DNA from 2 places in the Parafrankia discariae genome. Region 2 is predicted to be linked to the other one. Evidence: predicted binding sites of a transcription regulator. Region 2 holds the regulator's gene; the other holds the start of a gene.

Region 1 (15,482 bases), on a different contig from region 2:
CGTCGCACCCGGCGCCGGCGTCGCCGTCGGGGCGGGTGTCGCGCCCGGGGCGGGCGTCGCGGTGGCGGCCGGTGCGGGCGCCGACTGCGCTACGTCGGACCCGTAGACCTCCCGGAAGCGCAGCTCAGCGGTCTGGCCCACCAGGTCGACGACGTCGTTACGGCCGCGACCCGGCACGGAGATCTCGATGGTGTCACCCGCGCGGCGGACCTCGGCCTCGGCCACGCCGAGGCCGTCGACCCGCTCACGGATGATGTCCACGGCCTTGTTGAGGGCCCCGTTGTCGACCGATCCGCCGGTGATCGAACGCGGGGTGAGGATGACGCTGGTCCCGCCCTGGAGGTCCAGGCCGAGTTTGGGCGTCCAGAGCCCGGTGACGGCCATCAGGCCGTAGAGGAGGGCGAGCAGAGCACCGAGTACTCCGAGTCGGGCGCCGACGGAGACGCCTCCGGAGGCTCGTGCCGAGCGACGTGCCAACGCCAAGTCCCTTCCTCACACACCGTCACCGATCCCGGCGGCGCTCAACGATTCCGAACGAGTGTCACCGAGGGTACGTTCCGACAGGCCGGCTGTGACACCACCGGCTGCCGACAGGCGCGTGACGGTCAGCGACGGCAGGCACCACAGCCGCACCACAGACCCCGGATCGGCATCCCGAAGCACCCTGAACCGGGCGCAAGAAGACACGGAACGCCTGCGGCCACGACACGCCCTACAACTCCTTGCGCGGCGGCCGCGCGGCGTCGCCCGCGCTCTCGGCACCACGACCGGCGTCGTTCCCGGCGGTTCCGTCGGCCCCGGTGCCGGCCTCCCCGGCCCCCGGGCCGGAGTCGCCGCCGAGGGACTTCCCGCCCGGGCCTGGCCTGGGCGGGTCGGTGTCCGGGTGACCGTCGGTGTTCGCGCGCCCGTGGACGGCCGACTGGCCGTCGGCGTCCGGGTGACCGTCGGTGTCCTCGTCGTCCGCGTCCGCGTCGCCGTCCTGGCCGGGCGCGCTGATCACCCGGGCGATCGCGGACCGGCCGAAACGGCAGACGACGTCCGGCGCGATCTCCAGCAGGACGTCGGCGCCGTCCATCTCGACGACGGTCGCGTACAGGCCGGCGGTGGTCAGGACCAGCGTGCCGGGGACGATCTCGGAGAGCTGCTGCTGTTGCGCGCGTGCACGGCGACGCTGGGTGGAGAAGAAATAGACGATCAGAAGGACGATCAGTATCGGGAAGATCAGCCCACTGATGGAGCTGCCGCCACTGTTGTCCGCCGCGTTCGTCACGGCCGCGAATACCTGCACGTCCCGCCCTCCTGGGTGTCGCGGCTGATCGTACGTATCCGCGCCACACCCGCAGCGGGCAGGCCGGTGGTGTGTTCCCCGGCAGCACCGGCCGACCCCCCCGGACGGCGGTTCAGGACGCCGGGGAGTCCTCCCCGAACAGGGCCGCCGGTGCCTGTGACCTGCCGAGTTGGTCCGCCTGCGGCTCAAGGCCCAGGTGGGTGAACGCGGCCGGGGTCGCCATCCTCCCCCGGGCCGTGCGGATCAGCAGGCCGGCCCGGAGCAGGAACGGCTCCGAGACGTCCTCGACCGTGTCGGCCTCCTCGCCCACCGCCACGGCCAGGGTGCCCAGCCCCACCGGCCCGCCGCCGAACCGGCGGACCAGCGCGTCGAGCACCGCCCGGTCGAGACGGTCCAGGCCGAGGGCGTCCACGTCGTAGATCCGCAGGGCGGCGCGGGCCACCTCACGGGAGACCACACCGTCGGCCCGGACCTCCGCGTAGTCGCGGACCCGGCGCAACAGCCGGTTCGCGATCCGCGGGGTGCCCCGGGAGCGGCCCGCCACCTCGGCCGCGCCGCCCTCGGTCAGCCGCACGCCGAGCAGCCGGGCGGAGCGGGTCAGCACCAGCGCCAGCTCGGCGGCGTCGTAGAAGTCCATGTGGGCGGTGAAGCCGAACCTGTCCCGCAGCGGCCCGGTCAGCAGGCCGGAGCGGGTCGTGGCGCCGACCAGGGTGAACGGCGCCAGGTCGAGCGGGATCGCCGTCGCACCCGGCCCCTTGCCGAGGACCACGTCGACGCGGAAGTCCTCCATCGCCGCGTACAGCAGCTCCTCGGCGGGGCGGGCGATGCGGTGGATCTCGTCGAGGAAGAGCACCTCGCCGGGCGTGAGCGCGGTCAGGATCGCCACCAGGTCACCGGCCCGCTCGATCGCCGGGCCGCTGGTCATCCGCAGCGGGACACCGAGCTCCTCGGCGATGATCATCGCCAGGCTCGTCTTGCCCAGCCCGGGTGGGCCCGACAGGAGCACGTGGTCGGGCGGGCGGCCACGGCCGCGGGCCCCCTCGAGCATGATCGAAAGCTGCTCCCGCACCTTGCGCTGGCCGACGAACTCGTCCAGGTTCTTCGGGCGCAGGCCGGCCTCGAACGCCTGCTCCTCGGGGGCCGCCGCCGCCGAGACCAGGCCCTCGCCGCTCACGGCGACCGCCGGGGCGTCGTCATCAGCGGCCTGGTCAGCCGCGCGCTCGTCAGCAGCGGCCTCGTCATCAGTGGGCTCATCGCGGCCGCAGCACGGCGAGGCTGGCCCGCAGCAGCGCCGCGGGGTCACCGTCACCGTCGTCGCCCGCCGTGCCGTCGGTGCGGGCGACGGCCGTGCCGTCGGTGCCGCCGTCGGCCGGGCCCGGCGGCACCGCCCGGGCGGCGACCACCGCGTCCAGGGCCTCCTTCGCGGAGTAGCCGAGGCCGACCAGCGCGTCCCGGACCTGCTCGCCCGCGGCGCCGAGCCGCGGATCGACGGCGGCGGGCGGCAGCGGCGTCGCCACGCGTGGCGACGGGACCGCGGCGGACGGCGGGCCGAGCCTGTCCCGAAGGTCGAGCACGATGCGCTGGGCGCTCTTGCGGCCGATGCCCGGCACCTTGGTCAGCGTGGCCAGATCCTCCTCCGCGACGGCCCGACGGATGACGTCCGGACTGTGCACGCCGAGCACGGCCTGGGCGAGCCGGGGGCCCACCCCGGCCGCGCCCTGCAGGATCTCGAAGACGTCACGCTCGTCGGCGTCGCGGAACCCGTACAGCGTCAGCTCGGTCTCCCGCACGACGAGGGTCGTCGCCAGCCGCGCGCGCTCCCCCACCCGCAGCCGGGCCAGCGTCGACGGCGTGCACCACACCAGCACCCCGACCCCGCCGACGTCGACGACCACCGAGCCGGGCGAGAGCGCCTCCACCGTGCCGCTGACCGACGCGATCACCGCCGGCCACCCGATCCGCCCGGCAGGCCCGACCCCCCGGGCGCACCCGGGCTCCGCGCGGGGGTCGCGGCCCGCATCCGGGCCAGCGCCGGCCCGCGCCACAGGTGGCACAGCGCCAGGGCGAGCGCGTCGGCGGCGTCCGCCGGGCGCGGGGCCTCCGGAAGATCCAGCAGCTTCGTCACCATGAACCCCACCTGGGCCTTGTCCGCGCGCCCGCTGCCGGTGACGGCGGCCTTGACCTCGCTCGGCGTGTACAGGCCGATCGGCAGCCCACGCCGGGCCGCGGCCACGATGGCCACCGCGCCGGCCTGGGCGGTGCCCATCACCGTGCGCACGTTGGCCTGACTGAAGACCTTCTCGACCGCGACCGCGTCCGGGCGGACCCGGTCCAGCCACTCGTCCACGCCCTCGGAGACGGCCCGCAGCCGATCGGCCACCTCGTCCGAGGCGGGCGTGCGCACCACGCCGACCTCGACCAGGCTGGCCCGGCGGCCGGGACCGCCGTCGACCACCCCGAGGCCGCAGCGGGTCAGCCCCGGGTCGACTCCGAGTACACGCACCGAGCCCTCCCGACGACACTGACGAACATCCGTTCGATCCTAGTGGTCGGGGCAACACCGACATCCACGACACGCCGAACGGACGGCCGCCCGGCGGTACCCGGACGGCACCGGCTCAGCTGGAGACGAGTTCCATCACGTCGTCGGAGATGTCCGCGTTGAACCAGACGTTCTGGACGTCGTCGAGATCCTCGAGCGCCTCGACCAGCTTGAGGACCTTCCGGGCCGGCTCCGCGTCGAGCGGGACGCTCACCGTGGGCAGCCAGGAGATGTCCGCCGAGGCGACCGTCAGGTCCGCCTCGGTCGCCGCCACCCGCACGGCGTGCAGGTCGGTGGCCTCGGAGACGACCTCGAACGCCTCCCCGACGTCGTTGACCTCCTCCGCCCCGGCGTCGAGCACGGCGAGGAGGATGTCGTCCTCGGTGAGGGTCGGCGTCTTGTCGATCAGGATGACGCCCTTGCGGTTGAACAGGTACGACACCGAGCCCGGGTCGGCGGGGGTGCCGCCGTTGCGGGTGATCGCGACCCGGACGTCGGAGGCGGCCCGGTTGCGGTTGTCGGTGAGGCACTCGACGAGCACGGCGACCCCGTTCGGCCCGTAGGCCTCGTAGGTGACCGACTCGTAGTTCACCCCGCCGGCGAGCTCGCCGGAGCCCCGCTTGATGGCCCGGTCGATGTTGTCGTTCGGCACCGACTGGGACTTCGCCTTGGCGATCGCGTCCGCCAGCGTCGGGTTCCCCGCCGGGTCGCCGCCGCCCGTCTTCGCCGCCACCTCGACGGTCTTGACCAGCTTGGCGAACAGCTTGCCGCGGCGGGCGTCGACGACCGCCTTCTTGTGCTTGGTGGTCGCCCACTTGGAGTGACCGCTCATGACCTGCCCCTCTTGAGCGCGAGCTCGGATCGGACGATCTCCACGAACAGCCGGTGCACCCGGATGTCCCCCGTCAGTTCAGGATGGAACGACGTGGCCAGCAGCGGCCCCTGCCGGATCGCGACCGGCCGGTCGCCGACCCGGGCCAGCACCTCGACGCCGTCCCCCGCCTTTTCTACCCACGGTGCCCGGATGAAGACGGCGTGCACCGCCGGCCCGTCCACGCCCTCGACCAGCAGGTCGGTCTCGAACGACTCCACCTGCCGACCGAAGGCGTTACGCCGGACGACCACGTCGAGCCCACCGATGAGCGGCTGGCCCGGGCGGCCGTCGATCACGTCCTGCGCGAGCAGGATCATGCCCGCGCAGGAGCCGAACACCGGCAGGCCACCGGCCACGGCGGCCCGCAGCGGTTCGAGCAGGTCGAACACGCGCAGCAACCGCCCGATCGTAGTGGACTCACCACCGGGCAGAACCAGGCCGTCCAGCTCCGCCAGCTCGCCGGCCCGGCGCACCTCGCCGGCGTCGGCCCCGGCCCCGCGCAGGGCGCGGACATGCTCGCGCACATCGCCCTGCAACGCCAGGACGCCGATCCGCGGGGCGCTCACCAGCCGCGGTCGGCGAAGCGCGCCTCGGGCCGAAGCTCGCCGACGTTGATGCCGACCATGGCCTCACCGAGGCCGCGCGACACCTTGGCCAGCACGCCGGGGTCGTTGTACATGGTCGTGGCCTCGACGATCGCCCGGGCGCGCCGCGCCGGGTCGCCGGACTTGAAGATGCCCGAGCCGACGAACACGCCGTCCGCGCCGAGCTGCATCATCAGCGCCGCGTCCGCCGGGGTGGCGATGCCGCCGGCGGTGAACAGCACGACCGGCAACCGGCCCAGCCGGGCGACCTCGGTGACCAGCTCCACCGGCGCGCGCAGCTCCTTGGCCGCGGCGTAGAGCTCCTCGGGCGGCAGCGCCGAGAGCCGGGCGATCTCCGCGCGGATCGTGCGCATGTGCACCACGGCGTTGGAGACCTCGCCGGTGCCGGCCTCACCCTTCGAGCGGATCATCGCGGCGCCCTCGGAGAGCCGCCGCAGCGCCTCACCCAGGTTCGTGGCCCCGCAGACGAAGGGAACCGTGAAGTTCCACTTGTCGATGTGGTGGTGCGGGTCCGCCGGGGTGAGGACCTCGGACTCGTCGATGTAGTCCACACCCAGCGACTGGATGATCTGCGCCTCGACGAAGTGCCCGATCCGGGCCTTGGCCATGACCGGGATCGAGACCGCCTCGATGATCCCGGAGATCATGTCGGGGTCGCTCATCCGCGCCACGCCGCCCTGTGCCCGGATGTCCGCGGGCACCCGCTCCAGCGCCATGACCGCGACGGCGCCCGCCTCCTCGGCGATGCGGGCCTGCTCGGGGGTGACGACGTCCATGATGACGCCGCCCTTGAGCATCTCCGCCATGCCGCGCTTGACCCGGGCGGTGCCGGCGTGCCGCTCCGCGCCGTCCGCCGGCGCGACGGGGCCGGATGGCGAAGCGCCCGGGGCGGGGGCGGGGGCGGTCAGGCCGTCGGACATCATGTGTCGTCTCTTTCGGGTAGTTCGGACAGGTACTTCGGACGGGATCTCCGGACGGGATCCGCGGTGCGGACCCGCCGGTGGAACCCGCCGTCCGGTGGTGCCGACCCGTCCGGTGGTGGCGGCCCGTCGGTGGCGTCCGCCGCCGGACCGGGTGCCGGCGGCGCACCGGTGGCACCGTGCCGGCGCACCGACGGCGGCGGCCCGGCGCGGGGAGCCCCGGCCGAGGGCCGGCGGACCGGCGGCCGGCCGACCGGCGCGGACCACGCGGGGACCAGGCTGTTCGGTGGTCGTTCCGGGCCGGACGGACCCGGACGGACATGGATTCGGCTCCATGGTACGGCCGAGACGCGCATGCCCTACCCCATCTTCGGCATCGTGGAGATCGCCACCGACGGTGGCGATCTCCACAGCGGGGCCCCGGGCCGGGCGGCGCACCGGGGGCACACCGGGTGTCCGTACCGATTTCCGCCCGGTGACCAGCGCAGTATCCTGCCGTGCCACGACGTGGAACCTTCCAGGAGAGTCATGACAAGTCCCTACGGCGGTGGACCGCCCGGCCCGCGGCCCGGACCTGGGCAGCCCGCTCCTGGACAGCCACCCTGGGGCGGCGGCGCGCCCGGTGGGTACGGCCCCCCGCCCGGCACCGGGCCGTACCCCGGGCCACCGCCCGGCGGGTCGTACCCCGGGCCACCGCCCGGCGGGTCGTACCCCGGGGCCCCGCCCGGCGGCCCGTACCCGGGCCGGCCGGCTGGTGGCCCGACGTCCTTCCCCGGCCCGCCGTCGCCGGTCGGGCCGTACGCCGCTCCTGGGCCCGCGGGACCGCCGGGACCGCCGGGACCGCAGCCGTGGGCGCAGCCGGCGCCCGCCGGCTGGCCCGCGGGGCCGCGGTGCCGGATCTGCGGCGCGGCTCCGGCCGTGCCGGCGACGATCCGCGGACATCAGGGCTTCATCATCTTCATGCGGTTCCGCTCCGAACACGGACCGTTCTGCCGCACCTGCGGCACCGCGACACTGCGCACCATGAACGCGCGGACGCTCTGGCAGGGCTGGTGGGGCATCGCCTCGCCGTTCATCACCCCGGTGATCCTGCTGCTGAACTTCACCGAGCACTCGAAGATCGGCAGGCTGCCCCCGCCGGGGCCCGCCCTCGCCCCGCCGCTGCGGCCCGGGCGCCCGCTGTTCCGCCGGCCCGAGGCCCTCGGCCTGCTGGTCCCGCTCCTCGTGCTGGCGCTGGTCGTGGCGGCGATCGCGACCCGCGACCCGGACGGGGGCGGGGCCCGCTCCGGCGACTGCGTCCGCCGGGACGGCCAGCGGATCTCGATCGTCGACTGCTCGTCACCCCGGGCTCAGTACGTCGTCCTGAGCAGGCTGGACGGCGACTCCGACGCCCGATGCGACCTCTGGGCACGGACCACCGCGAGCTACACGCAGACCGGGCCCGGGCCTGACTTCGTCCTGTGCCTCGGGCCGGTGCCCGGCGCGGGAGCGGGGCAGCCCGGCCAGGGTGACCAGCCCGGCCAGCCCGGCGTGCCGGGCCAGCAGGGGACGACACGCAACGCGAGCGCTCAGGGCTCAGGCTCCGGGCAGCCCGGCCGGGTCGTCTGAGCGGGGCGGGTCCTCCTCCCGGGCGGGCAACGCGTCGTCGATTTCGAAGTAGGCGGGCAACGGCCGGTGCCCCGACAGGTGCAGTACCCGCACCAGGCGCCGGCCGGCCAGCGAGCGGACGTCGCCGACCGCGTCGTTGTGGAACTGGCGGGCCAGGGCCACCCGGGCCGCCGCCGAGTCGACGGCGGCCACCTCCGCCGGGGCGTGCCGCCCCACGGCGACCACGGCCGGGGCACGCAACGCCCGGCTCAGCTCGTTCTCCGCGTCCTCCGCGGCGGTGCCCAGCCCGGCGCCGGCGAGCAGGTCGGCGTGGCCGACCCGGGCTCGCCCGGCCGCGCCGGCGAGCTCGGCGAGGTCGCGGCGGGTGGCGAGCTCGTACGCCGCGTCGGCCCGGGCGACGAGCTGGGTCACGAGTCCGGCGCGCGTCGCGTCGACCCGGCCGGCCAGCCGGTCGAGCCGGCTCGCCAGCCAGGTCAGGTAGGTGGCGATCACCACGACGGCCACCACCACGACCACCACGCCTGTCATCTCGCGCAGCGTAGTCAACCGCGGTGGACAGATCACCGCCGGTAGGTGGTCCCGGCCGGCCGGCTCAGCTCTCCTCGGGGGCGGCCACCGACACCGGGCGGTCGCCGGAGATCATCTCGTACACACCGACGATGCGCTGCGCGATCACCCTCCAGTCGTACTGGGCGACGACGGCGCGACCACGCTCGGCCAGCCGGGCCCGCTCGGCGGGGTCCTCGAGCAGCTCGGCCAGGTTCGCCGCCAGCTCCGCCGGCTCCCCCACCCCGAACAGCCGCCCGGCCCGCCCGTTGTCGAGCACCCGCCGGAAGGCGTCGATGTCGCTCGCGACCACCGGCGTCCCCGCCGCCATCGCCTCGAGCAGCACGATCCCGAAGCTCTCCTGCCCGGTGTTCGGGGCGCAGTACACGCTGCCGGAGGCGAACACCGCGGCCTTGTCGGCCTCCGGGACGAGCCCGACGAGATCGACCCGTCCGAGCAGCGCGGGGTCGATACGGGCGCGCACCGCCTCGGTGTCGCCGGGGCCGGCGACCAGCAGCCGGACGTCCGGCACCCGCTCGACGAGCAGCGGGAACGCGGCCATCAGCACGTCCAGGCCCTTGCGCGGCTCGTCGATCCGGCCGAGGAAGGCAACCGTCGGCGCGGTGCCGTAGCCGGGCAGCGGGCGGGCGTCGGCGAAGGCCCGCACGGCCACCCCGTTCGGGATGAGAATCGCGCCGGTGCCGAGGTGCTCCACCAGCGTGCGCCGCGCCGCCTCGGACACCGCGATCCGCGCCCGCAGCTTCTCCAGCGACGGCCGCAGCGCGCGGTGCCCCGCGGTGAGGATTCTGGACCTGGGGTTGGCGGTGTGGAAGGTGGCGACCAGCGGGCCGTCGGCGAGCATGCAGGCCAGCAGGCTGACGCTGGGCGCGGTCGGCTCGTGCGCGTGCAGCACGTCGAAGTCGTGCTCGCGCAGCCACCGGCGCACCCGGGCGGCCGAGACCGGCCCCATGAGCAGCCGGGCCACCGAGCCGTTGTAGGGCACCGGCACCGCGCGGCCGGCGTCCACGGCGTAGGCCGGCAGCGTGGACTCGTCGTCCACCGGGGTGATCACCGAGACCTCGTGCCCGGCGTCGAGCAGCGTCTCGGCGAGGTCCCGCACGTGCGCCTGGACGCCCCCGGGCACGTCCCAGGTGTAGGGGCAGGCGAGTCCGATCCTCACCGCCGGCCGCTCCTCACGACGGGTCGGGCCAGATCCGCTGGAGCATGTGCCAGTCGGCGGGATGCGCGGCGATGCCGGCGGCGAACTCGTCCGCGAGCCGCTGGGTCATGGTCGGGATGTCGGTGTGCCCGACCTCGGGGTGGATCCGCGCGCTCCAGCCGTCGTCGTCGAACCAGAGCGTGACCGGCAGCAGGATGGCCCCGGTGCGCAGCGCGAGCGCGGCCGGACCCGGCGGCATGGTGGCCGTCGCGCCGAAGAAGGTGACGGCGACCCCGGCGGAGGTGAGGTCGCGGTCCGCCAGCAGGCACAGGGCGCCGCCGGCCCGCAGCCGCTCGGCCAGCAGGTCCGCCGGCGGCTGCGTGCCGCCGGTCAGCGGGATGACCTCCATGCCGAGCGCGGTGCGGAACCGGACGAACCGCTCGAAGAGCTCCTCGGGACGCAGCCGCTCGGCCACCGTCGTGAACGGGATGCCGGTGGCCACCAGCCACGCCCCGGCCTGCTCCCAGTTCCCCATGTGCGGCAGCGCCAGGATGACGCCCCGACCGGTCGCGTGCGCGCGGCGCAGCCGGTCCTCGTCGAGCACCCGCATGGCGCCGACCAGCCGGTGGGTCGGCAGGTCCTGGAGGCGGAAGACCTCCATCCAGTACCGCGCGTAGGAGCGCAGCGCGGACCGGGTCAGCGCGTCGAGGTCGGTGCCCGGCGGCACGACCCGGGCCAGGTTGGCGCGCAGCCGCGCCGTCCCGCGCCCGCCGCGGCGGTGGGCGAGATCCGCGGCGCGGGCGAAGCACCAGGCGGCGACGCGCTCGGGCAGCAGCCGGACGAGACGCCACCCCAGCACGTAGCCGAGCAGCGTCACCCGCCCCGCGGACGTCATCGACGGTCGGTTCCGGTTCGGGCGGTCAGTGGCCGGGAGCGATCCGCGGCACCGCGGGCACCGACGGCTGCTGCGGCTGGTGTGCCGGCGTCGCCGCCGGCGGCGTGTCGCCCGCGCCGGCCGGGATGGGGGCACCGTCCGGACCGCTGCCCGCGGTCATGACCGAGGCGGACCCGGACGGGTCGCCGCCCGCCGCGCCGGGCTGCCCGGCCGCCGGGTCGGACGCCGGTGCGCCGGCCGGCGGGGCGAGGGTGGGCCGCCCGGACCGGACGAACTGCCGGTGCACGTGCACCACCCGCTGGCTCACGGTGAGCAGGGTCGCCCCGACCAGGAACCACAGCGCCACGGGCAACAGGTAGGGCACGCCCAGGCCGTACAGACCGGCGGCCACGAGCAGGATCAGCAGACGCTCGCCCCGCTCGGCGAACCCGACGTCGCAGCTGAACCCCAGGCCCTCGGCACGGGCCTTCACATACGAGGTCACCGAGCCGGCGACCAGGCAGAGCAGCGCCGCGCCCGCCAACGGCAGCGAGTCACCGTCGCCCGCGTACCAGATCACCAGCGACCCGAAGATCGCGCCGTCGCCGACCCGGTCGGAGGTCGAGTCCAGGAACGCGCCCCACTTGGAGGAGATGCCGCGGGCCCGGGCGATCACCCCGTCCATCAGGTCCGAGAAGACGAACAGGGTGATGACGAGCGTTCCGACGAAGAACACCCCGCGGGTGAAGAAGCCGAGGGCCCCACCGGCCACCCCGATCGTGCCGATCACCGTCACCATGTCGGGTGACACCGACGAGCGCGCGGCCCACTCGCTCAACGGATCGAGCACCTTCTGGATCTGGGGTCGCGCCTTGCTTGCGAGCATGTCCGTCCCGTCGTCTCTGGCGTACCGCCCGGGTTGGGCGGTCTCACAGTACCGCCGTCACGATCCGCTCATATCCGATCACGATCAGAGCCCGGGTTGTGCTACACGTCACAGCAGAGGACTCTTCGGGTACATACCAGTGCCCGCGGCGGACACCCGACAGACACGGCAAGCAAGGCACGGCAGGCACAGCACGCCCGCGGGGCACGGCCCCTCGGCCGGCCGCGGGCACCGCGAGCCAGGCGGGTCCGCGCCGGTGGAGTCGCGCCGGCGCACCGACTCCGCCGCACCCTGCAGGGAGGCCGGAATGTCAGCAACTCCGCGCGATGTGCGCAACGTGGTCCTCGTCGGGCACACCGGTGCCGGCAAGACGACCCTGCTGCGCCATCTCCTCCAGGTGGCCGAGTTCCTCGACGAGCGGTCCACCGCCACCATCACGCCGGCCGCCGACGGCAACGGCAACGGCACAGCCGGGAGGAGTGGCAACGGCCGTGCCGATGCCAACGGCACCGGCGGCCAGGCCGGGGGCGGGGGCGACGGGGGCGCGCCCGGGGTGGGTGCCGCCGGGGGCGGCGCGGGCACGGTCCCCGGCGGAGAACCGGCCCAGCGGAGCATCTCGCTCGTCCTGGCCTCCCTGCGCCACCGTGGCCTCGCGGTGAACCTGCTGGACACCCCCGGCTACCCGGACTTCGTCGGGGAGCTGCGGGCGGGCCTGCGCGCGGCGGACGCCGCCCTGTTCGTCATCAGCGCCCTCGAGGGCATCGACGGCTCGACCAGGATGCTCTGGGAGGAGTGCGCGGCCGTCGGCATGCCCCGCGCGATAGCCATCACCCGGCTGGACCATCCCCGGGCCGACTTCGACGCGACCCTGCTCGCCTGCCAGGAGACCTTCGGCGTGGGAGTCCTGCCCGCGTACCTGCCCGAACCCGGCGGCGGGCAGGCGTCCCGGCTCGTCGCCCTGCTCACCGGACGGGTGGTCGAGTACTCGGCCGGCACCCGCCTCGAGCACGAGCCCGCCGCCGAGCTGACCGGCCCGGCGGGGGCGGCCCGCGGCGCGCTGGTCGAGGGGATCATCGCCGAGAGCGAGGACGAGAGCCTGCTGGAGCGGTACCTCGGCGGCGAGGAGCTGGACCCCAAGATGCTGCTCGACGACCTGGAGACCGCGGTGGCGCGCGGATCGTTCTACCCCGTCCTGCCGCTCGCGGTGCCGGCCCGCGCCGCCGCCGGGGCGCGTGGGGTGCCACCCGGCCTGGGCACCGTCGAGCTGCTCGACCTGTTCGCGCACGCCTTCCCGTCCCCGCGCGAGCACCCGCTGCCCAGCCTCACCCGCCCGGACGGCGCACCGTGCCCACCGGCGGTCGGCGACCCGGCCGGGCCACTGGTCGCCGAGATCGTCCGCACCACCACCGACCCGTACATCGGCCGGATGTCCCTCGTCCGGGTCTTCTCCGGCATCCTGCGCCCCGACGCGGCCGTACACGTCTCAGGCCACGGACGGGCCGCCGCCGGACATCCCGACCACGACGACGACGAGCGGGTCGGGGCGCTCTCGCAGGCCGTCGGGATCGCCCTGCACTCGGTCGACGAGTGCGCCGCCGGCGGGATCTGCGTGATCACCCGGCTGTCCACCGCCGAGACCGGCGACACCCTCTCCGACCCGGCGGACCCGCGCCACCTGCCCGCCTGGACGATGCCGGAACCGCTGCTGCCCGTCGCGGTGCGCGCGCCGGCCCGCTCCGACGAGAGCAAGCTCTCCGCGGCGCTGGGCCGCGTCTGCGCCGAGGACCCCACCCTGGCCGTGGCGCAGGACGCCGAGACCGGCCAGCTCGTCCTGTGGTGCATGGGCGAGGCGCACTGCGACGTCGTCCTGGACCGCCTGCGGGAGCGGTTCGGCGTCACCCTCGAGAAGATCCCGCTGCGGGTGCCCATGCGGGAGACTCTGCGCGGGCCGGCCGAGGGCGTCGGACGGCTGGTGAAGCAGTCGGGCGGGCACGGGCAGTACGCGATCTGCCGCCTGCGGGTCGAGCCGCTGCCCGCGGGCAGCGGCTTCGAGTTCGTGGACGAGGTCGTCGGCGGCGCGGTCCCCCGCCAGTTCATCCCCTCGGTGGAGAAGGGGGTCCGGGCCCAGCTGGAACGGGGCCTGCAGGCCGGGTTCCCCGCCGTCGACCTCCGGGTGCGGCTGGTCGACGGAAAGGCGCACAGCGTCGACTCGTCCGACCTGGCCTTCCAGGCTGCCGGCGGCCTGGCGCTGCGGGAGGCCGCCCGCGCGGCCGGCGTGGTGCTGCTCGAACCCGTCCTGGAGGTCCACGTGACCGTGCCCGACGAGCACGTCGGCGCGGTGATCAGCGACGTCTCCGCGCGGCGCGGCCGGGTCGTGGGGATGGCGCCGGTCGGCAACGGCGATCCGGAGGGCCCGCCGCGCACCGCCGTCCACGCGGAGATCCCCGCGGCCGAGATGACCCGCTACGCGGTGGACCTGCGCTCCGTGAGCCACGGAACGGGCCTGTTCAGCCGCCGCCCGCTCGGCTACGAGCCGGTTCCCGACCATCTGAGGGCCAGGTTCACCGAGCAGTAGTGACCCCGCCCAGAGTGACCCCGCCCGGGTGACAGCGGGTGACGAAAAACGGCCGCCCACCCGCTCCGCGCGGGTGGGTCAGGCCGTCCGCTCGGTGCGCCGCCATGCCTGCGCGAGCAGCTCCCGGGTCTGGCCGAGCAGCGCCGGCAGCACCCGGGTCGCGCCGACGACGGGCATGAAGTTCGTGTCACCGCCCCAGCGCGGAACAACATGCTGGTGCACATGGGACGCGATTCCCGCACCGGCAACCGAGCCCAGATTCATACCGGTGTTGAACCCGTGCGCGCCGCTGGCCACCCGCAACGCGCGCAGCGCGTGCTGGACGAACAACGACATCTCCACCGTCTCGTCGTAGTCCATCTCGGCGTAGTCGGCGACGTGACGGTAGGGAACCACCATCAAATGGCCGGCGTTGTATGGATACAAATTAAGAACGGCGTATACGGATTTTCCCCGCGCGACCACGAGACCGTCCTCGTCCGTCATCGCCACGATGGCGCAGAAGGGGCACTCGTCGTCCGGGGACCGCCCCGCTCCCTTGATGTAAGCCATGCGATGCGGCGTGTAAAGACGCTGGAAGGCGTCCGGATGGCCGACACCCGCCTGCTCGTCGAGGGGCGTGCCGTCCGGCGCCGCGGTCGCGCTCACCAGCCCGGCCCCGACACCGGCGGGATCGGCTCCCCTCGGCCCCGCCCTCCGACCTGCGCAACCCTCACCACGCTGCCGCCTCCCGCGCCCCGCGAGCCCCGACCCGCCGCCGCCGATCACCAGCCGGCCCACCGGTACCCGTCCGAGACACCACGGTACCCATCCGCGTGCCACGCGCGGGTGGCCGGCGCAGGCCGCCCGCGGCAGCGAGGGACGGGGCGTTCGACCGCCCGTCCGGGGTCCAGGATGGCTACCGAGGGCGCGGTACGGGGCCGCCGCCCGCAGTGCCTCCTGGAGCCGCACATGTCGATCGACCGCCTGCGCATCACGGGGCACACCGGGGCACCGGCCCCGGGGCCGGCCCGGGCCACCCCGGCGTTCCTGCGCGAGCTGCTCGCCGACCCGCTCAGCCTCTTCACCCGGCTGCGCGCCAGCTACGGCCCGATCGTCCGGGTGCCCGTCGGGCGCGGCGGCTTCCACCTCGTGTGCGACCCCGACGCGGTCGAGCAGGTCCTGGTGCGCGAGCAGCGCGCCTACGCCAAGGGCCTGCGTCGGCGCACCATGCCGCCGGGCGAGGGCGTCCAGCCGCTGGCGCTGCTGCTCGGGTCGGGCCTGCTCACCAGCGGCGGCGACCTGCACCGGACCCGCCGCCGGCTGATCCAGCCGATGTTCCACCACGAGCGGATCGCCGGCTACGGCGCGGCGGTCTCCGAACTGTCCCGCGCCGCCGCGCTGGGCTGGGCGGACGGCTCGCGCCGGGAGGTCCACACCGACATGAGCGAGCTGACCCTCGCCATCGTCGCCCGCACCGTGTTCGGCGTCGACGTCGACAGCGAGGTCGTCCGGCGAGTGCGCCGCGCCGTCGCCGCGAACATGCGCCTGTCCCGGCTGGCGGTGCTCCCGGGAGCCCTGCGCCTGCAGCGGCACCTGCCGCTCGGCCCGCTGCGGGCGGCCCAC
Region 2 (15,482 bases):
GCAGGTTCTTCAGGCCGAACAGCGGCTGGTCGAACTTCGTGCCGACGGTGATCGTGCCCGCCGCCTGGAGCTTGGCCATCGTGCTCCCCGCCGGGAACGTGGTGGCGGTGGCGGCGGCCGGCTCGTCGGAGCTGTCGTCGTCGCCGCAGGCGGCCAGCGCGAGCGAGCCGGCCAGTGCCGCGGCCAGTAGCAGAGCCGCGCCGCGCAACGGCCGCCGCGGGCGGGAACCCGCGGCCGCGCGGGTGGTGGACTCGGTTGTGTCGATGGCGTCCGTGGGGGCCGTTCGCCGTTTGCTACGGGTAAGCGACATGCGCATGGGCGATCCTTTCCAGAAGTGTGACGTCGGGATTCAGATAGCGCTTTCCGCGGCTACCGACCGCATCGCCGTAGGGGTGTTCGGTCCCACGATTCCAGCGGATGTGGCCGGCGAGTATCGGCTCCGCGACAGGCCGCCGAATCCGATCACGAACCGGCCGGGTCGGCTCCGGATCACGCCAGACCCCGGCGACGAGCCCGTTTCCGTCGGGTCGGGTCGCGTCGGGCGGATCCCACCGGGTCGGATCCCACCGGGTCAATGAGTGAGGACCTTTGCCAGGAAGTCGGCGGCGCGCTCACTCGCCGGCGCGGCGAAAAAGGTCTTCGGTGGGGCCACCTCGAGCAGTCGGCCGTCGGCCATGAACACCACGCGGTCGGCCGCCGAGCGGGCGAACCCCATCTCGTGCGTCACCACGATCATCGTCATACCGGACGCCGCCAGCGACCGCATGACGTCCAGAACCTCCTGGATCATCTCCGGGTCGAGCGCCGAGGTCGGCTCGTCGAAGAGCATCAGCTTCGGCTCCATCGCCAGCGCCCGGGCGATGGCCGCCCGCTGCTGCTGGCCGCCGGAGAGCTGGCGTGGGAGCCGGTCGGCCTTGTCCGCGATGCCGACGCGCTCCAACAGCGCCCGGGCCTTCTCCTCGGCCTCGGCGCGCCGGACACCGTTCACCCTGCGCGGGCCGAGCGTGATGTTGTCCAGGATCGTGCGGTGCGCGAACAGGTTGAACGACTGGAACACCATGCCGACCTGGGCGCGCATGCGGGCCAGCTCCCGGCCCTCGGCGGGCAGTGGGTGGCCGTCGAACGTGATGCGGCCCTCGTCGATGGTCTCCAGGCGGTTGACGCACCGGCACAGCGTGGACTTTCCCGAGCCGGAGGGGCCGATGACGCACACGACCTCACCGGCGTCGACCGCCAGGTTGATGTCGTTCAGGACACGGTTCTTCCCGAACGACTTACTGACACCTTCCAAGGTCACCAGTGGCATGCGGCCCTCCCGGCTCTTGTGGTCGACGGGAGGCGGGCGGATGCGGCCGCGACGGAGACGCCGGAAATCACGGCACCTGGATAGGCGGCGGCGAGTGGACGGCCTGAGGAGCACGGCTGACCGGAAGCGCGTGACCGACCTGGAGTGCACGACCGACCGGAATCGCGGGACGGACGGGCCTGAACGGGTTCCGGCCATCGCATCATGGTCGTGAACATTTTCGAATGCTACGCCCCGATCATCCGCGCTGGCGGTGTCCGCTCGGTGGTTTTACCTGTCGGGAACAGGATGTACCACGGGTGCGGCACGCCCGGTGGCGGTCCTGACGCACCCGGCACGTTCCGGGGCGAAGCGTCGATGCGCCGCGGACGTGCGACAGGCGCCAGCCTGCCCTGTCGCCCTGTCGCCCTGTCGCCCTGTCGCCCTGTCGCCCTGTCGCCCTGTCGTCTCGTCGGCCGATGGCACGGTTCGCAGGGGTCGGTCCCGGCGTGTCGAACGGTGTCCGGACGCGGGCCGTAGGCTGGGCGGGTGAGTGGCCGTAGCTACCAGGTCCGGACCTTCGGCTGTCAGATGAACGTGCACGACTCCGAACGGCTGGCCGGCCTCCTCGAGTCCGCCGGCTACGTTCCGGCCCCGGAGGGGTCCGACGCCGACGTCGTCGTGTTCAACACCTGCGCCGTCCGGGAGAACGCCGACAACCGGTTGTACGGAAACCTCGGTCATCTGTACCCGGCGAAGAAGAGCAACCCGGCGATGCAGATCGCGGTGGGTGGCTGTCTGGCGCAGAAGGACCGGTCGGTGATCCTGGACCGCGCGCCCTGGGTCGACGTCGTGTTCGGCACCCACAACATCCACCGGCTGCCGGTGCTGCTCGAACGGGCCCGGCACAACTCCGCCGCCCAGGTGGAGATCGCCGAGGCGCTCGAGGTCTTCCCGAGTAGCCTGCCGGCCCGCCGGGCCAGCCATCACTCGGCGTGGGTCAGCATCAGTGTGGGCTGCGACAACACCTGCACCTTCTGCATCGTGCCGAGCCTGCGCGGCGGCGAGCGCGACCGGCGCCCCGGCGACGTCCTGGCCGAGGTGGAGGCGCTGGTCGCCGAGGGCGCGCTGGAGATAACGCTGCTCGGCCAGAACGTGAACTCCTACGGGCGCTCACTGGGCGACCCGGGGGCGTTCGCGAAGCTGCTGCGCGCGTGCGGGCGGGTCGACGGGCTGGAACGGGTCCGTTTCACCTCGCCGCATCCCCGCGACTTCACCGATGACGTCATCGAGGCCATGGCGCAGACGCCGAACGTCTGCCCACAGCTGCACATGCCGCTGCAGTCGGGGTCGGACGCGGTGCTGCGCCGGATGCGGCGCAGCTACCGCCGGGAGCGTTTCCTCGGCATCGTCGAGCGGGTCCGCGCGGCCATGCCGGACGCCGCGATCAGCACCGACATCATCGTCGGGTTCCCGGGGGAGACCGAGGCCGACTTCGCCGACACCCTGGACGTCGTCCGCACCGCGCGTTTCGCCGGGGCGTTCACCTTCAAGTACTCCCCCCGTCCCGGCACGCCCGCGGCCGAGATGGACGGCGCGGTCGATCCCGCCGTGGTCTCCGAGCGCTACGGGCGGCTCGCGAGCCTGCAGGACGAGATGTCGTGGGCGGAGAACCGGGCGCAGGTCGGGCGTCGGGTCGAGATCGTCGTGGCCGAGGGGGAGGGCCGCAAGGACTCCGCCACCGGCCGGCTCTCCGGCCGCGCCCGCGACGGCCGCCTCGTCCACCTGCTGGTGACCGGGCCGCACGCGCAGGACGGGCTCGTCCGGCCGGGCGATGTCGTCGAGACCGTGGTGACCAGGGGCGCGCCGCACCACCTGACGGCGGACGGCCCGCTGCTCGCCCACCGCCGCACCCGCGCCGGCGACGCCTGGGCCGCCGGCCGCGCCATCGCCGGTGACACCGGGCCCGCCGGCACTGGTGCCGGTGACACCGGTGCCGGCGACACCGGGCGTCCGGGCGGTCCCGCGGTCTCCCTGGGGATGCCGCAGCTGCGCCCGAGCGCCCCCGCCGCGCGGTGACCCTGGTCGCCGCGGCCGTCTGCCCGCATCCGCCGCTGCTCGTTCCGCAGGTCGCCGGGGTCGACCCGATCGAGGTCCGGGATCATGCCCGCGCGGCCGTCGCCCGGCTGTGCGCCCTGGCGCCCGACCACATCGTGGTCGTCGGCGACGACGCCTCGGACGCCAGCTACGACGGATCGGCCGTCGGCACGCTGGCCGGGTTCGGGGTGGGTCTGAGCTTCCCGCTCGGGACGTCCGGCGTGGGTCCGGCTGTGCTCCCGCTGTCGCTCACCATCGGTGCCTGGCTGCTGCGCGAGGCGGGCTGGACCGGGCGGTGCTCGGCCCGCGGCGTGCCGGCGACGACCCGGCCGGCGGCCGCCGCCGCGCTCGGCGCCGACCTCGTCGCCGCCGCGGCGGCGGACGGATTCCGGCTCGCCTTGCTGATCATGGGTGACGGCAGTGCCCGGCGGACGGTGAAGGCCCCCGGCAGCCTGGACCCGCGGGCCGCCGCGTACGACGCCGCGGTCTCCGCCGCGCTCGCCACACTGGACGTCGCCGCGCTGCTCGCCCTGGATCCCGCGCTCGCGGCCGACCTGCTCGTGCCGGGCCGCGCGTCCTGGCAGGTCCTCGCCGGCGCGGTGCGCCGCGCGACGCCGGGGGACCCGGCCCGGTCCTGGACGAGCCTGCTCCGCTACGACGACGCCCCGTTCGGGGTCGGCTACCTGGTCGCCGGGTGGGAGCGGGTGGACGGCGACCACGCTGTGGAAAAGCACGCCGAGGAAAACCGCGCCGAGGAAAACCGCGCGGCGGGAAGCCACGCCGACGGGCGGGAGGGGCGTGCCACCGCGCGGAGCGGCCGGTGACCGCAGCCCGCGACGGCCGGGCCGGGCCGGTCATCGCCGTCGTCGGCCCGACCGGCGTCGGCAAGAGCGATCTGGCGGTCGAGATCGCCCGCGAGCTCGACGGAGAGATCGTCAACGCCGACTCGATGCAGCTCTACCGGGGGATGGACATCGGCACGGCGAAGATCCCGCTGGTCGAGCGCCGCGGCGTGCCCCACCACCTGCTGGACGTCTGGGAGATCACCCGCACCGCGGACGTCGCCAGCTACCAGACCGACGCCCGGCGGGTCGTCGACGGCCTGCTCGCCGCCGGCCGGGTGCCGATCCTCGTCGGCGGATCCGGCCTGTACGTGCGGGCGGTCCTGGACAATCTGTCATTTCCCGGTACCGACCCGGCCGTCCGGGCCCGGCTCGAACGCGAGCTCGCCGAGGTCGGGCCGGGGCCGCTGCACGAGCGCCTGACCGGGCTGGCGCCGACCGCCGCGGCGGCGATCCTGCCCGGCAACGGGCGGCGGATCGTGCGGGCCCTCGAGGTCGTCGAACTCACCGGTACCTTCGAGGCAACTTTGCCCGAATATCAAGCGGTATATGACGTCGTCCAGCTCGGTCTGGACCGCCCGGACCTGGACCTGAGGCTCGCCGAGCGGGTGGAGCTGATGTGGCGCGCGGGCTTCGTCGACGAGGTCGTGGCGCTCGCGCGGGCCGGGCTGCGCGACGGGCGGACCGCCTCGCGGGCCCTCGGGTACGCGCAGATCCTGGCCGTTCTCGACGGCGCAATGGACTCCATGGACACGGCCAAACAGGCCACAACAACGGCCACCAGGCGCTTCGCCCGTCGGCAAAGGTCCTGGTTCCGGCGTGATCCGCGGATATCCTGGCTGGAATTTCCAGACGTCGCCGCGGCGCTCGCCGAGGTACGACGTCTGGTGGGTTCGCGCTGAACAGTGAGTTCACTCTGACAGTGGGTTGGCTCTGACAGTGAGTTCACTCTGACAGCGGGTTCGCTCTGACGTGTGGCCGGCCCAGCGCCGCGGGAGCTCCGCCTGACCCGTCGGCCCGGGTGCCGGCCCATCCCGGCGTCTGGAGAGTCCGACGTGACCGCGCTCGACCTTGCCCTGGTTCCCGCGCTGTACGCCTCGTTCGACGACGGTTCGCTGCGCCTGCACTACCAGCCGGACGTCGACCTGCGTAACGGGTCCGTTCCGGGGATGCAGGCGCGGCCCCGCTGGGCGCACGCCGAGTTCGGCCTGCTCGGCCCGGCGGACTTCATGCGTGTCGCCGAGGCCGCCGGACTGGTCGGCCAGGTGCACCAGTGGGTGCTGCGGATGGCGGTGACCGAGGCCCGCACCTGGCATCGGATGGCCGCGGGCACCTCGGTCCGCCCCCCGCGGCTGTGGGTGCGCATCGACGGCCGCCACCTTGCCCGCCCCGAGTTCCTCGCCGAGGTGGAGCGACTGGTGCTGGGTCGGTCGCTGCCGCCGGGCGCCGTCGGCCTGCAGTTCACCGAGGACACACTGGCGTTCGCGCCACCCGCGCTGCCCCGGCTGCTGACGCGGCTGCGGGATCTCGGCGTCGCGGTGGGCGTCGACGCGTTCGGGACGTGGTACGGCTCGTTGTCCACTCTGGACGTGCTCCCACTGGACCTGGTGCGGATCGACGGTCGGTTCCTGCGGGCGACGATCCGCGACCTGGAGGGCGAGGCGGCCTTCGCCTCCCTGGTGGGGGTGGCGCACCGCCGGCGCATGGTCGTCGTCGCCGAGGACGTCGACACCGCGGGGCTGGCGGACCGGGTCGGCCGGTTGGACTGCGACCGGGTGTCCGGGCCGCTGTTCTGCCCGCCGGTGCCGGTGGAGGACGCCCGGATGATCGCGCTCGGCCGGGGCCGGCCGGACAGGTGGTACAAGCCGTCCGCCGAGACCCGGGCCGAGCCTCGCGCCGAGACCGGCTTCCGGCCGGCGAGCGAACCCGGTCCGCGTCGTGAACCGGCGGCTCCTCCGGCTCCTTCGGGTCCCTCCGGCCACCCGCGTGTCGCCACCCGGCCGGGCCGGCCCACCGGGCATCCGGGTGGTTCCGGGCGAGGGGACAGATCCTGGGCGGGTGCCGCGGGGTGAGTGGGCCCCGGCCGTACGATCGCGGCGTGCGCTTCGTCAAGGGACACGGAACGGGCAACGACTTCGTCATCCTGCCGGATGCCGACGGCGAGCTCGACCTCAGCCCCGCGCTGGTGCGGGCGCTGTGCCACCGGGGCACCGGCATCGGTGCTGACGGCGTGCTGCGGGTCGTGCTGACCGCCGCCGAGCCCGCTGGTGCCGCCGCGCTCACCGCCGGCGGCGGTGAGCGCGCGGCGGCCCGCTGGTTCATGGACTACCGGAACGCCGACGGGTCGATCGCCGAGATGTGCGGCAACGGGATCCGGGTGTTCGCCCGTTATCTCGTCGACGCCGGCTACGCCGCGCCCGGCCGTCTCGTCATCGCCACCCGGGCCGGCCTGCGGGCGGTCGAGGTGCCGGCGGACGGCGACGTCACCGTCGAGATGGGGCCGCCCGAGCTCGCCGCCGGCCCGGTGCCGGTCACGGTCGCCGGGCGGGAGTTCGCCGCCGTACCGGTTTCGATGGGGAATCCGCACGCGGTCTGCTTCGCCGACGACCTCGACCCGGCCGGCCTGGCGCGTCTCGACCTGCGCGCCCCGGCCTACCCGGCCGCCGCCTTCCCCGAGGGCGTGAACGTCGAGGTGGTCGTACCGGCCCCGGACGGGGTCGCCATGCGGGTCTTCGAGCGGGGCGTCGGTGAGACCGCGTCCTGCGGCACCGGCGCCTGTGCCGTCGCCGTGGCCTGGGCGACCCGCAACGACGTCGGGCCGCCCGCGCGGGTCGCGGTCGATCTGCCCGGCGGGCGGTTGACCGTCGGCTGGCGGGAGTCGACCGTCCTGCTCAGTGGCCCGGCCGTGCTGGTGTCGGACGGTGTCCTTCGTCCCGACTGGCTGCGCGCGGCGGGTGGTCCCGTCCCGGTGGCTCCCGGCGGCGAGCGGCGTCCGAGCGCTGTCGGCGCCGGCTGAGCGGGGCCGGGAGCGGCCGGGCGGGGTCGGGTGTGGACCGCCGGGTGTCCGGTGCGGATCCGCCGATGTCGCCCGTGGCGGGCGCCGCCTGGTAAAGGGCTCGCGATCGTGGGTACGCCGTGTCACGCTGAGGGCGACGGTGTTCCGTCGGCCGGGTTCGCCCGGCCGGCGGGGCGAGGCAGTGCCGTCCCGGCCGGGGCGGACTGGAATGACGCGGTCACCGTGCCGCGTTGAGAACGGATGGTATGAGTCTTCGCGCTGACGCCGCTGTGGCGTCCACCCGGCATCTGAAACTGCGTTCCGACGGAAGCGACGGTCACGACGACCACGAGGGTCACGAGGGTCGTGACGTCACCGCGCTCGCCCTGGCCGAGACCGACGGGTTCTCGTTCTTCGACGAGGAGGGCGACGGGCTCGACCTGGCGGACCGTGGCGCGCTGCGCCGCGTCCCGGGCCTCACCACCGAGCTCGAGGACGTCACCGAGGTCGAGTACCGCCAGCTCCGCCTGGAACAGGTCGTTCTGATCGGGGTGTGGACGTCGGGCTCGCAGGTCGAGGCCGAGGCGTCCATGGCGGAGCTGGCCGCGCTCGCGACCACCGCCGGGTCGGTGGTGCTCGACGCGCTCGTGCAGCGCCGGGACCGGCCCGACGCGGCGACCTTCGTCGGCTCCGGCAAGGCCAAGGAGCTGGCCGAGATCGTGCTGGCGACCGGCGCGGACACGGTGATCTGCGACGGCGAGCTGACCCCCGGCCAGCTGCGCCAGCTCGAGGAGGTCGTCAAGGTCAAGGTGATCGACCGGACGGCGCTGATCCTCGACATCTTCGCCCAGCACGCGACCTCGCGCGAGGGCAAGGCGCAGGTCGAGCTCGCCCAGCTGCAGTACATGCTGCCGCGGCTGCGTGGCTGGGGTGAGTCGATGTCCCGGCAGGCCGCCAGCGGCGGCCGGGCACCGATCGGTACCCGCGGCCCCGGTGAGACGAAGATCGAGACCGACCGTCGGCGGCTGCGCGCGCGCATCACCAGGCTGCGCCGTGAGCTCACCGGGATGGCCACCGTCCGGGCGACGAAGCGGTCGTCGCGCCGCCGCGGCGCCGTTCCCGCCGTCGCGATCGCCGGCTACACCAACGCCGGGAAGTCGTCGCTGCTCAACCGGCTGACCGGGGCGGGTGTCCTGGTCGAGGACGCGCTGTTCGCGACCCTCGACCCGACGGTGCGCCGGGCCACGCTGCCCGACGGCCGGGTGTTCACCCTGGCCGACACGGTCGGCTTCGTGCGCCACCTGCCGCACCAGATCGTCGAGGCGTTCCGCTCGACGCTCGAGGAGGTGGTGGACGCCGACCTCGTCCTGCACGTCGTCGACGGCTCGGCCCCGGACCCGATGGGGCAGATCTCGGCCGTGCGCGAGGTGCTCGCCGAGATCGACGCGGCCGGGGTCCCCGAGCTCATCGTGGTCAACAAGACGGACGCGGTCGACCCGACCACGCTCGCCGTCCTGCGCCAGGCGGTGCCGGACGCCGTCTTCGTCTCGGCCCGGTCCGGGGCGGGGCTGCAGGAGCTGGTGGACGCGCTCTCGGCGCGGATACCGCACCCGGAGGTCGAGATGTCGCTGCTGGTCCCCTACACCAGGGGCGATCTCGTCTCCCGCATCCACCAGATCGGCGAGGTGCTCCGGGTCGAGCACACCGGCAGGGGCACCGAGGTCGCCGCACGTGTGCCGGTGGGCCTGGCGGCCGAGCTGGAGCCGTTCCGCGCCTGACACCGGCCCTGACAGCCGCCCGGCCCTGCCAGCCAGCCTCGCTGGGCGGCTGGTGGCTGGACCAGCCGGCTGAACACCGCCGCCCGGCCTGAACACCGCACCGGTCAGACGTCCGACGTCTGACCGGTGCCTGTCACGCCCTGCCCGGCCGGCCGCGCGCCGGGATCAGACCCGGCGCATCACCGCCACGATCCGGCCGAGGATGGTCGCGTCCTCGGCCGGGATGTCCGAGAAGGTGGGGTTCTCCGGCGCCAGCCACACCCGGCCGTCCCGCTGCCGGAACCGCTTGACCGTGGCCTCTCCGTCGATCATCGCCGCGACGATCTCGCCGTTGTCGGCCACCGGCTGCTGCCGGACGACGACGAAGTCACCGTCACAGATGGCGGCGTTGATCATCGACTGGCCGACCACCCTGAGCAGGAACAGGGTGCCCTCGCCGACGATCTCCTTCGGCAGCGGGTAGATGTCCTCGATCGCCTGCTCGGCGAGGATCGGCCCGCCGGCCGCGATCCGCCCCACCAGCGGGACGTAGGTCGGCGTGCCGGCCTCCAGCGCCGTGGCCCCGGCGGGTGCCGCCGCGGCACCCGCGCGGGAGCGCCCGCCGGTCTTCGCCCCGCCGATCGGAAGCACCTCCATCGCCCGCGGCCGGTTCGGGTCGCGCCGGAGGAACCCCTTCTCCTGCAGCACCTTGAGCTGGTGCGCCACGCTGCTGGTGCTGGTCAGGCCGACGGCCTCGCCGATCTCCCGGACGCTCGGCGGGTATCCGCGCCGCTCCACCGCGGACCGGATGACCTCGAGTACCTTCTTCTGCCGTTGCGTCAGGCCCGAGGCGTCCGCGGGGCTGTCGGGGAAGTCCCGCACGTTGCCACGGGTGTCACCTCGGCGGGTACCCCGTTCCTGGCTGGTCATCGCCTACCGCTCTCCTGTCGATGCTTCCGCCTGGTGGATGATGCCACCGGCGGCTGCCGCGGACCGGGTGGTCGACGGCCCGGCTCCGCCAACACCCACCCGGTCGTTCCAATGCTTTGTCCGATTAGTAACTTTTTATCGGTTCGGCTGATCGGTTTGGTGGGGTCCTTCGTGCTCGGTCCATCTCGCGGTCCATCTCGCGGTCGATCTCGCACGATCGTCCACAACTGATCGTCCTTGACGGTAGTCGGCCGATCGCCGAATCTCAAACGTCTGTTCGAGCGTGTCGGGGGAAGTGTGCGTGGCGGCCGTGCAAGAATCGCTCAGGCGTTCGATCGAACAAGTGTTCGTGCCTGGGAGGTTGGCATGACCGACGGTGGCGGTGCGGCCGGTGGGAATGCGTCGGTTCGACGGGGTCACCCGGTGTCCCGCGGCTGCGCGGCGCGGCAGGGTCCGCGGGTGGCGACGGGTGCGCGGGGCGTGCGCGGAGCGCGCGGTGTGCGCGGGGCCGCGGTGGGCGGAGTCGCCGTTCGTGGTCGCGGGGTGCGGGGGGTGGCGGTGCGCGGTGTGGGTCGCGTGCCGGTAGGGCACCCGGTCCGCTCTCGTGGCGCCCGGTGTGGTCTGCCGGTGGCGGCTCCCGTCGCCACGGCCCCGCCTGGCGAGTCCGGGCGGCGCGGTGAGTCGAGGTCCGAGGGGGCCGGAGGACGCGGGGCCAGCGTCATAGAGATGCCCGGGATGTGGTGGCGTGTGGCCGCCGTCGGGTTGGCCCCGGCCGAGCCGGCCCCCGGCCCGCGACCTCGCCCACAACCTCGTCCGCCTCGTCCGCGGCCCCGTCCGCGACCCGGGTCGCGGGCCGGCCGGCGGGGGAGGCCGGGCGCCCGGCCGCCGCTGCGGCTGACCAGGCGCGGCCGGATCGTCGTGGTGGCGCTGGCGAGCACCCTGCTCGGCCTGGTCTTCTCTCTGGCGCTGGTGACCACGTCACAGGCGTTCACCGGCGTCCCGGTGAGCTACCGGACGCACGTCGTCCGGTCCGGGGAGACGCTCTGGGAGATCGCCCACGACGTCGCCCCCGAGGCGGACGCCCGCGACACCGTCCGCGGGCTCATGACCCTGAACGGCCTCGACACGGTGACGCTCATGCCCGGTCAGGAGCTCCGGCTGCCCTGACCCGGCTCCCCTGCCGCGGCCCCTGGGCCCCGAGGGCTCGACAGCGCGGCGGTTCGGCGTGCCCGGTGCGCTCGGCGTGCCAGATGTCGCGGATGGCCCCTGCCGGGGGCACGTCCGGCTGTCGCCGCCGAGGGTGTGTCGGGCCGGTGTCACGGCCTGTCGTGGCGTCGGCGCGGGCTGGCGAAAACACACCCGAGGACCACACGCGCCGGAGGGGCCGGTGTCGGATCTGTCGGTGGTGTGCGCTACGGTGGACACAACATCTTGTAGTTGCAGCACCGCAAGTCATCCACAGGTTGTTGCACAGGTAATCCACAGAGCCTTGACCGTCTGTCCACAGGGCCGTCGGTCGAAGTGACGGAACCCAGTCGGACGCACCCCGCGGGCGGCAGGGCCAGCCTGCCCGGGGTTGAGGGGAGCGGACCATGCGGTGCCCTTTCTGCCGGCATCCCGACAGCCGTGTCGTCGACAGCAGGGAGGCCGAGGAAGGCGCCGCGATCCGGCGCCGGCGGTCGTGTCCGGCCTGTGGCCGTCGGTTCACGACCATGGAGGAGGCCTCCTTGCGGGTCCGTAAGCGCAGCGGGGCCACCGAGCCCTTCAGCCGCGCGAAGGTGATCGTGGGAGTGCGCAAGGCGTGCCAGGGCCGCCCCGTCCGGTCGGACGATCTGGCGCTGCTGGCGGAGCGGGTCGAGGAGACGGTGCGCTCCTCGGGTTCCGCGGAGGTGGCCGCCGAGGATGTCGGCCGAGCGATCCTCGGCCCCCTCCGGGAGCTGGACGAGGTGGCCTATCTCCGCTTCGCCTCCGTCTATCTGGCGTTCGAGTCGCTCGGCGACTTCGAGGCGGCGATCGCGGCCCTGCGCGCCGAGTCGGCTGGCAGCGGCGAGCCGCCCGCCGCCGGGAAGCCGACCGCGGTGTCGGCGGCCACCCGGGCCTCAGCCGTCGTCGTTCCGGTGACCACGGGCCCACGGGCGGCGGCCGGCCCCTGACGGCCGGCCCGAGGTCCCGGAACCGGGATCCGGGCGTCCCACCAGTCATCCAGCCCGATTCGCGCCGGCCCCACGAACCCGGGCCGGTGGGCCGCCTGCCGACTCCGGCATCACGGGGGCCGGTCGCGAGAAAGGCCCGCGGCGCGCTCCGGTGAGCCTCCAGGCCCGTGTACCGGCCTGGAACGGAACCGGCCTGGAGCCGTGTCGGTGCGGAACCGGAGCCCCACCCGCCTCGGAGCCCCACCGGTCCCGGAGTCGTGACGGTTTCGGGCGGCGGTGGTCCGTGTACTGCCTGAGGTCACGGGAGCCGCCCACGGCGCACGTATTACAGGCATCGGCGCACGCGCCGCGGCCAGCACCTTCGCACCTGATGTTCGGACCCGACCACCAGTGCCCCCGCCCGCCCCCGACCCGATCCCGTCCGGCGCGGCCACGGGCATCGAGCGCCACCAGCCGGACCGGCCCCCGGGTACGCCGCGGTGCCCGCTGTGCCTGTCAGGGCCCGGCCAGGTCCGGCACGGCCTCAAGCCATACACACCGTCTCAGACCACACGCACCCGGCCGATCAGCGGAACAGCTGGTCCGGCCATCCCACCCTGCACTGCCGGCGCCGGGCCGGATCTGGCCCGGACCATGCCTGACCAGGCCTGCTCCGGGCACGTAAGCCCGGTGGCCGCTGTTTGAACCCGTCGAACGCGAACACGAGGAGCGCTATGACCGAGACCCGCGGCAAGGGGAACAGATCGGCCGCGAAGGTGGCCGGGCTGAAGATCCGGCGGGTTCGCACCACGCCCGGAGTCCACCCCTACGACGAGGTGGAGTGGGAGTCCCGGGACGTCGTCATGACGAACTGGCGGGACGGATCGATCAACTTCGAGCAGCGTGGGGTGGAGTTCCCGACCGCCTGGTCGGTCAACGCCTCCAACATCGTCGCCAGCAAGTACTTCCGCGGCGCGCTCGGCTCGCCCGAGCGGGAGTCGTCACTGCGCCAGCTCATCGACCGGGTGGTGCACCGCTACGGCGCGGCCGGCCGTGAGCACGGCTACTTCGCGTCGGAGGCCGACGCCGAGGCCTTCGAGCACGAGCTGACCTGGATGCTGCTGCACCAGGTCTTCAGCTTCAACTCCCCGGTCTGGTTCAACGTCGGGACGGCCGCGCCGCAGCAGGTGTCGGCGTGCTTCATCCTCGCGGTGGACGACACCATGGAGTCGATCCTCAACTGGTACCGGGAGGAGGGCCTGATCTTCAAGGGCGGCTCCGGCGCCGGCCTCAACCTCTCCCGGATCCGGTCCTCGAAGGAGCTCCTCTCCTCCGGCGGCACCGCCTCCGGCCCGGTCAGCTTCATGCGCGGCGCGGACGCCTCGGCGGGCACCATCAAGTCGGGCGGGGCGACCCGACGGGCGGCGAAGATGGTCGTCCTCGACGTCGACCACCCCGACGTCGTCGAGTTCGTCGAGACGAAGGCGCGCGAGGAGGACAAGATCCGCGCGCTGCGCGACGCCGGGTTCGACATGGACCTCGGCGGGCGGGACATCGCCTCGGTGCAGTACCAGAACGCCAACAACTCCGTGCGGGTCAACGACGAGTTCATGCGCGCCGTGGTCGACGGGACGTCCTTCGACCTGCGGGCCCGTCTCGACAACCGGGTGATCGAGTCGGTGGACGCCCGCGGGCTGTTCCGCACGATCTCCCAGGCCGCCTGGGCGTGCGCCGACCCGGGCATCCAGTACGACGGCACGATCAACGACTGGCACACCTGCCCGGAGTCCGGCCGGATCTCCGCGTCGAACCCGTGCTCGGAGTACGTCCACCTGGACAACTCGAGCTGCAACCTGGCCTCGCTGAACCTGATGAAGTTCCTGCGGCCGGACCGCACCTTCGACACCGAGACGTTCGTCGCGTCCGTCGAGCTGATCATCACGGCGATGGACATCTCGATCTGCTTCGCGGACTTCCCGACCCCGGAGATCACCAAGGTGACCCGGGCGTACCGACAGCTCGGCATCGGGTACGCGAACCTGGGCGCGCTGCTCATGGCCAGCGCCCGCGCGTACGACTCGGACGGGGGCCGGGCGCTCGCCGCCGCGATCACCTCGCTGATGACCGCCACCGCCTACCGCCGCTCGGCGGAGCTCGCCGGCACCGTCGGCGCCTACGACGGCTTCGCCCGCAACGCCGACGCCCACCGGCGGGTCGTGCGCAAGCACTCGGCGGCGAACGACGCCGTCCGCACCGTGCACGCCGAGGAGGCACGCCTGATCACCGCGGCTTCCAAGGAGTGGGAGCGGGCGCTGTCGGTGGGGGAGAAGCACGGCTGGCGCAACGCGCAGGTCAGCCTGCTGGCCCCGACCGGCACGATCGGCCTGGCGATGGACTGTGACACCACCGGGATCGAGCCGGACCTGGCCCTGGTGAAGATGAAGAAGCTGGTCGGCGGGGCCAGTATGAAGATCGTGAACCAGACGGTGCCGGCGGCGCTGCGCGCGCTGGGCTACGCAGAGGAGACGATCGAGGCGATCGTCGAGTACATCGCCGAGCACGGCCACGTGGTCGACGCCCCCGGCCTGCGCACCGAGCACTACGAGGTCTTCGACTGCGCCATCGGGGACCGCGCGATCAGCCCGATGGGCCACGTCCGGATGATGGCCGCCGTCCAGCCGTTCCTCTCCGGTGCCATCTCCAAGACGGTGAACATGCCGGCGACGGCCACCGTCGCCGAAGTCGAGGAGATCTACCTCGAGGGCTGGCGGCTCGGCCTCAAGGCCCTCGCGATCTACCGGGACAACTGCAAGGTCGGTCAGCCGTTGACGGACGTGAAGGGCGCGAAGCGGGACGCCGACGCGGCGGCCGAGGTGGCCTCCGACGTGGCCGCCCGGGCCGCCGCCGGGGCGGCCGCGGTCGCGGCGCAGTCCGCCGTGGCGACGCAGCCCGTGGTGCAGCCCGCGGCCGACCCCGGTGAGCACCGGCCCGTACGCCGCCGGCTGCCGAAGACGCGCCCGTCGCAGACCGTCTCGTTCAGCGTCGGTGGCGCCGAGGGGTACATGACCGCCGGCTCCTACCCGGACGACGGCCTCGGCGAGGTCTTCATCAAGATGTCCAAGCAGGGCTCCACGCTCGCCGGCGTGATGGACGCGTTCTCGATCGCGATCTCCATCGCGTTGCAGTACGGCGTGCCGCTGGAGGCCTACACCAGCAAGTTCATCAACATGCGGTTCGAACCGGCCGGCATGACCGACGACCCGGACGTACGGATCGCCCAGTCGATCATGGACTATCTGTTCCGTCGGCTGGCGCTGGACTACCTGACCGAGGAGCAGCGCGCCGAGCTGGGCATCCTGTCCGCCTCGGAGCGGACACGGCGGCTGTCCGAGCAGACCGGCGGCGGCCCGGTCGCGGCGGCCGAGCCGGAGATCGACATCGAGT

What was found. The regulator LexA, encoded in region 2, represses DNA repair genes until DNA is damaged. The targets are predictions, from matches to a motif close to CGAACNNNNGTTCG.
Region 1: a site for LexA is predicted at 3,814-3,827, ahead of ruvC (crossover junction endodeoxyribonuclease RuvC). Genes of this name have one in related genera too.

What each region holds. Positions count from the first base shown of each region.
Region 1 covers NZ_KB891102.1:324,786-340,267, forward strand. The annotation lists gene secD (protein translocase subunit SecD) at 1-477, opposite strand, end outside; gene yajC (preprotein translocase subunit YajC) at 713-1,288, opposite strand; gene ruvB (Holliday junction branch migration DNA helicase RuvB) at 1,401-2,462, opposite strand; gene ruvA (Holliday junction branch migration protein RuvA) at 2,539-3,231, opposite strand; gene ruvC (crossover junction endodeoxyribonuclease RuvC) at 3,228-3,791, opposite strand; gene B056_RS0101345 (YebC/PmpR family DNA-binding transcriptional regulator) at 3,907-4,662, opposite strand; gene pdxT (pyridoxal 5'-phosphate synthase glutaminase subunit PdxT) at 4,659-5,270, opposite strand; gene pdxS (pyridoxal 5'-phosphate synthase lyase subunit PdxS) at 5,267-6,232, opposite strand; gene B056_RS34670 (LppU/SCO3897 family protein) at 7,253-7,837, shown strand; gene B056_RS0101365 (hypothetical protein) at 7,805-8,365, opposite strand; gene B056_RS0101370 (glycosyltransferase family 4 protein) at 8,430-9,563, opposite strand; gene B056_RS0101375 (phosphatidylinositol mannoside acyltransferase) at 9,577-10,437, opposite strand; gene pgsA (phosphatidylinositol phosphate synthase) at 10,463-11,302, opposite strand; gene B056_RS0101385 (elongation factor G-like protein EF-G2) at 11,610-13,877, shown strand; gene B056_RS0101390 (HIT family protein) at 13,956-14,525, opposite strand; gene B056_RS0101395 (cytochrome P450) at 14,829-15,482, shown strand, end outside.
Region 2 covers NZ_KB891241.1:181,262-196,743, forward strand. The annotation lists gene B056_RS0125195 (glutamate ABC transporter substrate-binding protein) at 1-316, opposite strand, end outside; gene B056_RS0125200 (amino acid ABC transporter ATP-binding protein) at 572-1,306, opposite strand; gene miaB (tRNA (N6-isopentenyl adenosine(37)-C2)-methylthiotransferase MiaB) at 1,835-3,364, shown strand; gene B056_RS0125210 (class III extradiol ring-cleavage dioxygenase family protein) at 3,361-4,206, shown strand; gene miaA (tRNA (adenosine(37)-N6)-dimethylallyltransferase MiaA) at 4,203-5,126, shown strand; gene B056_RS0125220 (EAL domain-containing protein) at 5,280-6,296, shown strand; gene dapF (diaminopimelate epimerase) at 6,323-7,240, shown strand; gene hflX (GTPase HflX) at 7,486-8,997, shown strand; gene lexA (transcriptional repressor LexA) at 9,163-9,906, opposite strand; gene B056_RS44745 (LysM peptidoglycan-binding domain-containing protein) at 10,828-11,073, shown strand; gene nrdR (transcriptional regulator NrdR) at 11,499-12,059, shown strand; gene B056_RS0125250 (vitamin B12-dependent ribonucleotide reductase) at 12,773-15,482, shown strand, end outside.